2 regions of the Sphingomonas sp. Leaf62 genome follow, and region 2 is predicted to be linked to the other one. Evidence: predicted binding sites of a transcription regulator. Region 2 holds the regulator's gene; the other holds the start of a gene.

Region 1 (4,884 bases), 230 kb from region 2:
TGCGGGGGAGGCGGTACGATATAGCCTGATCGCGAGCATCCGCGCGGCACCAGGAACAGAACTGTACACCGAGGTTACTGCCCAAGTCGCGCCTGAGGTCGCCATCGAGATCTAGCGGCGACGCTAGATGCAGCGGCGCGCAAACATAGCGGCCGCTCGCAATCAAGATTTCGTGCTTACATTATCCGTTGCGGGTGGATACCAACGGCGGGTTCCGCTTTTGCGTTTGGCTGTCCCATTTCTCCGTTTCCACAGGGCCATTTCGGGAAAGAGCAATCGGGAACACATTTCGGGAAACGGCTGCTTCCATGCCAACCAGCGGACCCTGCAAACGTCAGCCGTCCCAACCATCCTTCCTAATCGGGAATGTCGGATCGGCCGCTCCCGGCGCAGTCTCAGACGCTCATGCACCTAGTGCTGATGGTCCTCGTTGAGGCCAAACGAACGGAAGTGAGCCAAGCACAAACCCGAGAAATGTCGCCTGGAGCGGCACGGCCAAGCCGAATGCGGGAATCTTCAAAACGACCAAGGCATAGGTGTTAGCTATCACGTCAGTAAGCATGACTGCTGCCGCCAAAAGCAGGCCACACCGCCTAAGTCGCGATAAAAGCAATGTGATCGTAAGTAGGTCTAAAAGTACTAATCACGTCCAGAAAGCCTCAAGTAGTGGTGGTCCCCAACTATAAGGCCGCCAACCATATGCCATAAAATCGCGCGCATGGTTGAACGCGCCTATTCCGAAGCAGGCTGAATAAAGCCCAAGTACGATCCGAGAGCGGACGGCAGGGTACAGTTCCATGGGAAGCACGGTATATATTTAGTCGGCGGCTTGCCAAGCGGCGTGGATAAAATCGGCTGGTCAGCAGCCAAGACAGACCCGATCATTCCGATATTCGATCCTCGTGAGAACGCCTCGGCTGTCTCGCTGGCCGTTCCCAAGTGGCATTGTACGTCCCGTATCTACGGAAGTAGGGCTATCTTATGATCAAACGAACCGGCTGCACGTCGGCGGAGGCGCTGTCGATCGCCAAAGCTGACCGTCGCACACCGATGCACCCGGGTACTGCCGACAGCCTGAACTTCAGGAGCGTCAAAAACCGGGAAAAGCCCCTTTGATCGTCGTTTCAGCGGACGGTGTAAAAACGGCACATCTTAAAAGCCCGCCATAGCTAAATGCGATTACTCAGGCTGATGTCCCCAACCGAGTAATCGTCAACCTGTCGATCGCCATCCCGTCATCCTCATTGCCATCCGACGCGCCACTGGTGGTGATAAGGCGGGCATTCCGGAGTTCGATAGCTGCTGCCTTGATCGTCGGCTCGTCTAGGCCGGTTGCGTCTTCAATATCGGGTCCATCCATGGCGACCTTGGTCTTCAAAAGATTGAGAATCCTTTGGGCGGGAGCTGAAAACATGAGTTATCCTTTACGGGTCGCGCTCTGCACAAAGTCGTCATCCCGAAACTAATGGTTGCCGTCACAACGTCCAGAATTATCGACGCCAGCTCGGCGGAGGAGGTGTGCCACGTGGCACATCCTTATCCGGTTATGGCGAGGACCTTGCATGTTCTTGGGCTTCTCTGACAGCGACAGTGCGCTTCACCAACTGGCAGCGCTCTGTCAGCGTTGCCACATGATTTACGACGGTCCCGAGCATCGCCGTCGACGTTAGATGAACGCGCATTACAGGCGTGCGCTCGGCAATCTGTTCTACGGCCCATACGCGCACGCGCCGTAGCCCGGCTCCGCGGCGCACAGCCAAACGCGCTTGGCAGCATTCCTAGGGAGAACCTTATCCACATGAGTCTCGAGTCTGACGCTTGACCAAACGGTTCTGGTAAGGAACATAAAGGGAACAGGTAGAGTCTAGACATCATGATCACCGCCCTCGAGTCCCTGCCGACCACCATCGCCCACCTGCGGACGATCGCCACGCCGGTGGTGGATCACCGCATCATGCCGTTCGGTATCCCCGCGCTCGACGATCGGCTCGCGAGCCGAGGCCTTCGGGCCGGCGCGCTGCATGAGGTCGCCGCACAAAGCTGTTCGATGGTCGACGATGCCGCAGCAACGCTGTTCCTGGCAGGTATTGCGGCGCGAGAGGCGGCTCACACAGGCGGACCGGTGCTATGGGTGAGCTGTCGCAACGATCTCTATGCACCTGGCCTCGAGCAGGCGGGCTTGGCGCCTGCCGACCTGATCCATGCACAACCCCATGACGATGCGGCCTTACTGGCCGTCGTCGAGGACGCGGTGCGCGACGGAACACCGTCGGCGGTGATCGCCGAGGTAAGCCGGATGTCGATGGTGGCGACCCGGCGCCTGCAATTGGTCGCGGCCGATGCCGACATTCCCGTTCTCGTCCTGCGACGCCGGCGTAATCGTGACCAGGATCCACTCGCCGAGCCGTCTGCTGCCTGGACGCGTTGGCGGATCGCCAGTGCGCCGTCCGAACGCCTGGGTGTTGCCGGCGTCGGCCGATCGCGGTGGCAGGTCGAAGTCGCACGGCAGCGTAGCGGCGAAGCATTTTCGATGATTTTGGAGGGCTGCGATGAGACGGGTTGTCTCGCTGTTCCTGCCGCACTTGGCCATCGAACGGCTGAGACGGCTGGACCGGCACGCTACGCGGCCGCCTGAGCGGCCAGCCCTTCAGCTTCCCGTCGACGACGATCCCGGTCCGTGTTCGGTACCGCGGGGCGGCGGGTGGCGGCCGGGTGCGCGCTGGGCACGCGCTGACCTGCCGACCAGGCAAGATGTCGATGGCCAGATCGCAGCGCTGCCTGCGCATGCCAAGCCGCCCATGCGCGAACTTGGCCGACGCTCGGAAGCGGCGAACCATCCGTTCCACGGACCAGCGCCAGCCGACAGTCACGACAGGGTCGCGGCGACCGTTGTTGCGTTCCACAGGGCGCCGCTGGCGCTGGTCGGCAAGGTTGGGCGGCGCGAAGAGGTCGTGGCCGCCTGCGATGGCGCAGCCGCGTTGGGGATCACGATCGGAATGGCCGCGACCCATGCGCGCGCACTGGTGTCCGATCTCGACATCCGACCGTCCGATACGGAGGCGGATGCCGCGTTACTGGACCGCCTCGCGCTACGCGCGGTGCGCCGCTGGTCGCCGATCGCCGCAGCCACACCGCCCGACGGGCTGTGGCTCGACCTGACCGGCTGCGCGCATCTCCATGGCGGCGAAGAGCGGTTCTGCCGGCGTCTGCGCGCATTTTGCCAGCGTGCCGGGTTCACCGCGCGAGTGGCGGTCGCAGACACGCCGGGCGCGGCACACGCTGTTGCCCGGTTCGGGCCTGCCGACATCGCGATCGTGCCCACAGGGCGGACGGTTGACACGCTCAGCGGCCTACCGGTCGCGGCCTTGCGCCTAGCAGGCACCGCGCTCGTTGCCGCCCGCAAGTTCGGCTTCGAACGCGTCGCCGATCTTCTACCGGTCGCGCGCGGGCCTTTGGCACGCCGGCTCGGGTTGGCTGCGATCACGCGGCTCGATCAGGCACTCGGCGCGGTCGCCGAACCCATCACGCCGCGCACCAACGAGGTCATGCCGATCGTCGAACGCCGATTGCTCGAACCGATCGTCACCGCGGACGCGATTGCGCAGGTCATGGAGGATCTTCTCGGCGACATGGCCGAACTGCTGCGTGCGAAAGGGCTCGGCGTACGATCGCTACGGCTCGGTGGGTTGCGCGTCGATGGCAGCGAACAGGTCGTCGCGGTCGGCACCTCACGCCCGACGCGTGAGGTCTCGCACCTGTTGCGGCTCATGAAGCTCAGGATCGAACGGATCGATCCAGGCTTGGGGCTCGAGCAATTCTACCTGGCAGCGCCGCATACCGAGCCGCTCGACGCGGTCGATCTCGGCGCGGTTCTCGCCGGTGAGGTTCTCGTGCGCGATCCCGCCCGTCTCGTCGATGTCGTGGCCGGCCGTATCGGCGCTGACGCTGTGTTCCGGATCGCGCCCGTTGAAAGTCACGTGCCCGAGCGCGCCGTTATGCGGGCCGATCCAGTGGTGGCGCCCGCGGGCTGGCCGAAATGGCGACGACCGACGCGCCTGCTGGCCAGACCTGAACCGCTGTGGGGCGTCATCGCGCTGATGCCCGATCAGCCGCCCCGGCGGTTCGAATGGCGCGGCCGGCCGCACAAGGTGGTTGCTGGCGACGGCCCCGAGCGGATCCACGGCGAGTGGTGGCGCCGTGACGCGGAAGTGTGGGCGGTTCGCGACTATTACCGCGTCGAGGACGAGACAGGCGGTCGCTACTGGGTGTTCCGGCGTGGGGACGGATTCGTCGAGGATACCGGCGATCTCAGCTGGTGGATGCACGGCGTGTTCGCATGACCGACTATGTCGAGCTCCAGGTCCTGACGCATTTTTCGCTACTCCGCGGCGCATCGAGCCCCGAGGAGCTGTTCGCGGCTGCGGCGCTGCTCGGCTATCCCTCGATCGGGGTCAGCGACATCGGCACCGTCGCGGGCGTGGTGCGCGCCTGGGAAGCGCAGAAGGCGACGGGCGTTCGCTCGATCGCCGGCACACGCGTCAATCTGTTCTGCGGGCGGCAGTTGCTGCTGTACCCGACCAATCGCCCCGCCTGGTCGCGTCTGACGCGTCTGCTGACGGTGGGCAAGAAGCGGGCGGGGAAGGGCGGGTGTCTTCTCCACTGGCATGACCTCGAACCCTGGTCGGAGGGCATGATCGCCATCCTGCTGCCGGTTGAGCCGGACGAGGAGAATCTGGCGGCGCTCGCCGACCTGAAGACAGTCTATGGCCGTCGCGGGTACATGGCGCTGTTCCAACGGCGTCGGCCGGACGATGCCGTGCGGATCGACGCGCTGGCGCGGCAGGCAGGTGGCGCTGGCGTTCGCGCGGTGGTGACGGGTGATGT
Region 2 (4,884 bases):
CCGTTGCGACGCAGGCGACGGCGATCGTGCGCGACGAACGTGACCCGACGATCGAGCTTGCCGCAGTGGAACTGGCGCGAGGCCTGTCGGGACTGACGGGGCGGGCGGTTGCCGACGGCACTGTCACCGATGGTGCGATCGTGATCGGAACGGCGAAGTCCGCGCGGATCGCCGGGCTGGGGTTGCCGTTGCAGTCGATCGGCCGCGAAGGGTTCGTGCTGCGGTCGGTTGCGATCGACGGCAAACGGAGGACGGTCGTCGCTGCGAACAGTCCGATCGGCGTGCTGTACGGCGCGTTCCGGTTGCTGCGGATTGCGCAGACGACCGGCAGCCTGGCCAATATTTCGGTGACCGATCGGCCGAAGCTGGGCCTGCGATTGCTCAACCATTGGGATAATCTCGATCGCTATGTCGAGCGTGGCTATGCCGGCCGGTCGCTATGGGACTGGCAGAAATTGCCCGGTTTCGCGGACCCGCGTTATACCGATTACGCGCGCGCCAACGCATCGATCGGTATCAACGGGACGGTCCTGAACAACGTCAATGCCAGCGCCGATATTCTGAAGCCCGAGTTCATCGGCAAGATCGAGAAGCTGGCCGCGATCTTCCGGCCATGGGGCATCAAGGTCTATGTCTCGGCGCGGTTTTCGGCGCCGATCGAGATCGGGGGGCTGAAGACCGCCGACCCGCTCGATCCGCAGGTCGCGGCGTGGTGGAAGACGAAGGCCGACGACATCTATGCCCGCATTCCCGATTTCGGCGGGTTCCTGATCAAGGCCAATTCCGAAGGGCAGCCCGGACCGGGCGATTACAAGCGCAGCCATGCCGACGGCGCGAACATGCTGGCGGCAGCGGTCAGGCCGCATGGCGGGATCGTGATGTGGCGCGCGTTCGTCTATGCTAGCGAAAAGCCCGAGGACCGGGTGCGGCAGGCCTATAGCGAGTTCGCGCCGCTGGACGGCAAGTTCGCCGACAATGTCATCGTGCAGGTCAAGAACGGGCCGATCGATTTTCAGCCGCGCGAGCCATTCCATCCGCTGTTCGGGGCGATGCCGCGCACGCCGCTGATGATGGAGGTGCAGATCACCAAGGAATATATGGGGTTCGCCACGCACCTCGTCTATCTCGGCACGATGTGGCAGGAGGTCCTGCGCAGCGACACCTATCGTCCGCGCAAGGGCACGACGGTCGCCGATGTGCTCGACCGGCCGGTGCGACCGGGGGCGCTGACGGGAATCGCGGGCGTGTCCAATATCGGTACCGATCGCAACTGGTCGGGATCGCAGTTCGATCAGGCGAACTGGTATGCGTTCGGGCGACTGGCGTGGAACCCCGACGACGACGCGCGTGAGATCGCCCGCAACTGGGCGGCGATGACCTGGGGTGCCGCCGCAGCGGAGCCGATCGTCCCGATGATGATGCGGTCGCACGAGGCGGTCGTGGATTATATGATGCCGTTGGGGCTGAACCACCTGTTCGCGACCGGGCATCATTATGGGCCGGGGCCATGGGTCGACGATCTGGCGCGGGCGGACTGGAACCCGGTCTATTTCCACAAGGCGGACCGGAACGGGATCGGGTTCGACCGGACGCCGACGGGGAGCGATGCGGCGGCACAATATGCGCCGGTGCTGGCCCGGCGGTTCAGCGATCCTAAGGCGGTGCCGGAAAACCTGCTGCTGTGGTTCCACCATGCGTCATGGGATCGGCGGATGGAGTCGGGACGAACGCTGTGGGAGGAACTGGTCGCGCGGTACGACCGGGGCGTGGCCGAGGTGACGGCGATGCAGGGGCAGTGGGCGGCGATCGAGGGACAGGTCGATGCACAACGCTTTGCCGAGGTCCGTCAGTTCCTCGCGATCCAGCGGCAGGAGGCGCAGTGGTGGCGCGATGCGTGTATCGCCTATTTCGCCGAGGTATCTGGCCGTCCGCTGCCGGCCGGGGTGACGCCGCCGCCGCATCCGCTGAGCTATTACAAGGCGATACGGACGCCATGGGCACCGGGGAACGGCAAGTAACGACAACGCCCCGCCCGGCGATCAACGCTGGACGGGGCGTCAAAGGTCACGAAAGTCACACTCGCACGCGTTATGCGCGCAACCGCGAATCGCTCCTATTCATTCAATATCGGCGGAGCAGGCCGGCCAGCTTGCCCTGTACGCGCACCTGTTCGGGGCGATAGCGTTGCGGGTCGTAGCTGCGATTGGCCGGATCGAGACGGATCATCGCCCCTTCGCGACGAAAATATTTGAGCGTCGCTTCGCTATCCTCGATCAGCGCAACGACGATTTCCCCGTCGCGTGCCGTTTCGGTGCGGCGAACCAGCGCATAGTCGCCATCGAGGATGCCCGCCTCGACCATCGAATCACCGGCGACTTCGAGCGCATAGTGATCGCCAGCCCCGAGCAGCGCGGCGGGAACGGGCAGCGTCGCCTGACCCTCGATCGCCTCGATCGGGACGCCGGCAGCGATGCGACCGTGAAGCGGCAATTCGACGACGTCGTTGGCGGGCTGCGGCGCGGGCCGGGGCGCGGCGGCAGGCTTGGCCGCCACCTTCTTCGCGACAGGGCGCTCGGGCATCCGCAGCACTTCGAGTGCGCGGGCGCGGTTCGGCAGGCGACGGATGAACTCGCGTTCCTCCAGCGCCGAGATCAGGCGATGCACGCCCGATTTCGATTTGAGATCGAGCGCCTCCTTCATCTCCTCGAACGAAGGGGAGACGCCGGTCGCGCGCAACCGGTCATCGATGAAGCAGATCAGCTCGTGCTGCTTACGCGTCAACATGGGGTTCTCCGTCGGAACAGACGTGGAACCAATAGGAAACGATTTTCTTGCCGTCAAGCTAGTTGCAGGATTTCCGCCGAGTCGCCCGCTTCCGCCGCCGGCGCGTGCGGCGCGCGTACGATCAGGCAGTCCGAGCGGGCGAGCGTCCGTAACATCGAACTGTCCTGAATGGCGGCGGTCGATGCCTGCCCGTCGATGAGCGTCGCCCGCAGATAATCCTGCCGCGGTCCGTTGGCGGGCAGCGGATGCGCCAGCATGGCACGGGACGTGCGGGGCAGCGGATCGGCGGCACCGGCCAGCCGCGCGACCAGCGGACGGACGAACAACAGCGCGGTGATATAGGATGACACCGGATTGCCGGGAAGCCCGAGCACCGCCGCGTCGCGGAGCGTTCCCGCTAGCATCGGTTTGCCGGGCCGCAGGGCGATCCGCCAGAAATCGAGCGTCCCGCCCGCCGCCGCCAGCGCCGGCCGGACCAGATCATGGTCGCCGACCGACGCGCCGCCGGTGGTAACGAGCAGGTCGCATTCCACGCCGGCAAAAGCGTCGACCAGCGCCTCCATCCGGTCGGGCAGGATGCCAAGATCGATGCGGTCGACCGGCAGGTCGGCGAGCAGTCCCGCCAGCATCAAGCCGTTGGTTTCGGGCAGCTGGTCGTCGCCGATCGGCTGTCCGGCGGGGACCAGCTCGTCCCCCGTGGCGGCGATGGCGACGCGGACGCGACGACCGACCGACAGTGTGCCGTGCCCGGCGATCGCGGCCAGCGCTGCGCGGGCAGGGGTAATGCGTTCGCCTGCCGCGATCAGCAGCTCGCCTTCACGAAAATCGAGGCCGGCGCGACGGACATTGCCGCCCCGGACCGGACCTTCGCCCGACAGGTGCAGGCAGTCACCGTCGCGCGTCGCCTCCTCCTGCACCAGCACGCAGTCGGTGCCGGTCGGCATCGCCGCGCCGGTGAAGATGCGGGTCGCCTGGCCTTCATCGACGGTGCCGGCGAAGGAGGCACCGGCAGCGCTTTCGCCGATGACGTCCCACGGGCCGGGCAGATCGTCGAAGCGGATCGCATAGCCGTCCATCGCCGATAGCGGGCGCGCCGGCTGGGTCCGGCGCGCGACGATGTCCGTCGCGGCGAACCGACCGATAGTGTCGGCGATGGGGAGAGTTTCGGCGGCGGTGGCGCGACCGAGCGCGAGGACACGGCCTTGGGCTTCGGCGACGGGGAGGAGGCGCATGGGTCGGCCTTCATATCGTTAGGAGGGGCGTTTCGTTGCTCCGGACTTGATCCGGAGTTTCGCTTTTGTCGAGCGGCGAGAAGGTGGCGGGAGCCGGGATCAAGTCGGGACTTTTGCGAACGTACTTATTCCTACCCTTCCGTACCCCCGCGCAGGCGGGGGTCCAGCGCCAGACAGAACAACGGCTTACGCTTGGAACCCTGGACCCCCGCCTGCGCTGGGGTACGGCAGAGGCGAGGGATCGGTACTTTCGTACAGATCTCCGTCAAGTCCGGGGCGGCGTTTGGTGGCGGAAGGGTGGTACTTCAACACAGGGCGAGAGCAGACGAGATATCGCGCCCGGTCCCGATCACCCCCGCACCCAATTCCCGGACTTGCCGCCCTGCTTTTCCAGCACGCAGATCCCCTCGATTACCATCATCTTGTCGATTGCCTTCGCCATGTCATAGACCGTCAGCAATGCGGTGGAAGCTGCTGTCAATGCTTCCATTTCCACGCCGGTCTTGCCATCGGTCGCAGCGGTTGCGTGGACGCGGATCGCGGTTTCCTCGAATGCGAACTCGATCGACGCTTTGGTCAACGGTAGGGGGTGGCAGAGCGGGATCATGTCGCTGGTGCGCTTGGCGGCCATGATGCCGGCGATACGGGCTACGGCGAGGACGTCGCCCTTCTTGACCAGCCCGTCGCGGATTGCGACCAGTGCTTCGGGTGACATGGTGATGCGACCGGTGGCGATGGCAACGCGCTGCGTCACTGCCTTGCCGCCGACATCGACCATGTGCGCGCTGCCATCGGCGTCGAGATGGGTGAGGCTCATCCGATCATCGCGCGGGTCGCGGCGTCGACATCGTGATGGCGCATCAGCGCC

What was found. Region 2 encodes LexA, which represses DNA repair genes until DNA is damaged. Its sites were predicted from a motif close to GTTCCNCNCTTGTTCT; they were not measured.
Region 1: ASE91_RS12615 (ImuA family protein) is a predicted target of LexA. The motif match lies at 1,840-1,855, and genes of this name have one in related genera.

The regions. Positions count from the first base shown of each region.
Region 1 covers NZ_LMLN01000028.1:252,999-257,882, forward strand. Annotated here, with positions in the region: gene ASE91_RS12605 (S8 family peptidase) at 1-115, shown strand, start outside; gene ASE91_RS12610 (hypothetical protein) at 1,184-1,414, opposite strand; gene ASE91_RS12615 (ImuA family protein) at 1,874-2,635, shown strand; gene ASE91_RS12620 (Y-family DNA polymerase) at 2,913-4,340, shown strand; gene ASE91_RS12625 (error-prone DNA polymerase) at 4,337-4,884, shown strand, end outside.
Region 2 covers NZ_LMLN01000028.1:479,944-484,827, forward strand. Annotated here, with positions in the region: gene ASE91_RS13760 (alpha-glucuronidase family glycosyl hydrolase) at 1-2,018, shown strand, start outside; gene lexA (transcriptional repressor LexA) at 2,122-2,784, opposite strand; gene ASE91_RS13770 (molybdopterin molybdotransferase MoeA) at 2,838-4,016, opposite strand; gene moaC (cyclic pyranopterin monophosphate synthase MoaC) at 4,366-4,833, opposite strand; gene trpC (indole-3-glycerol phosphate synthase TrpC) at 4,830-4,884, opposite strand, start outside.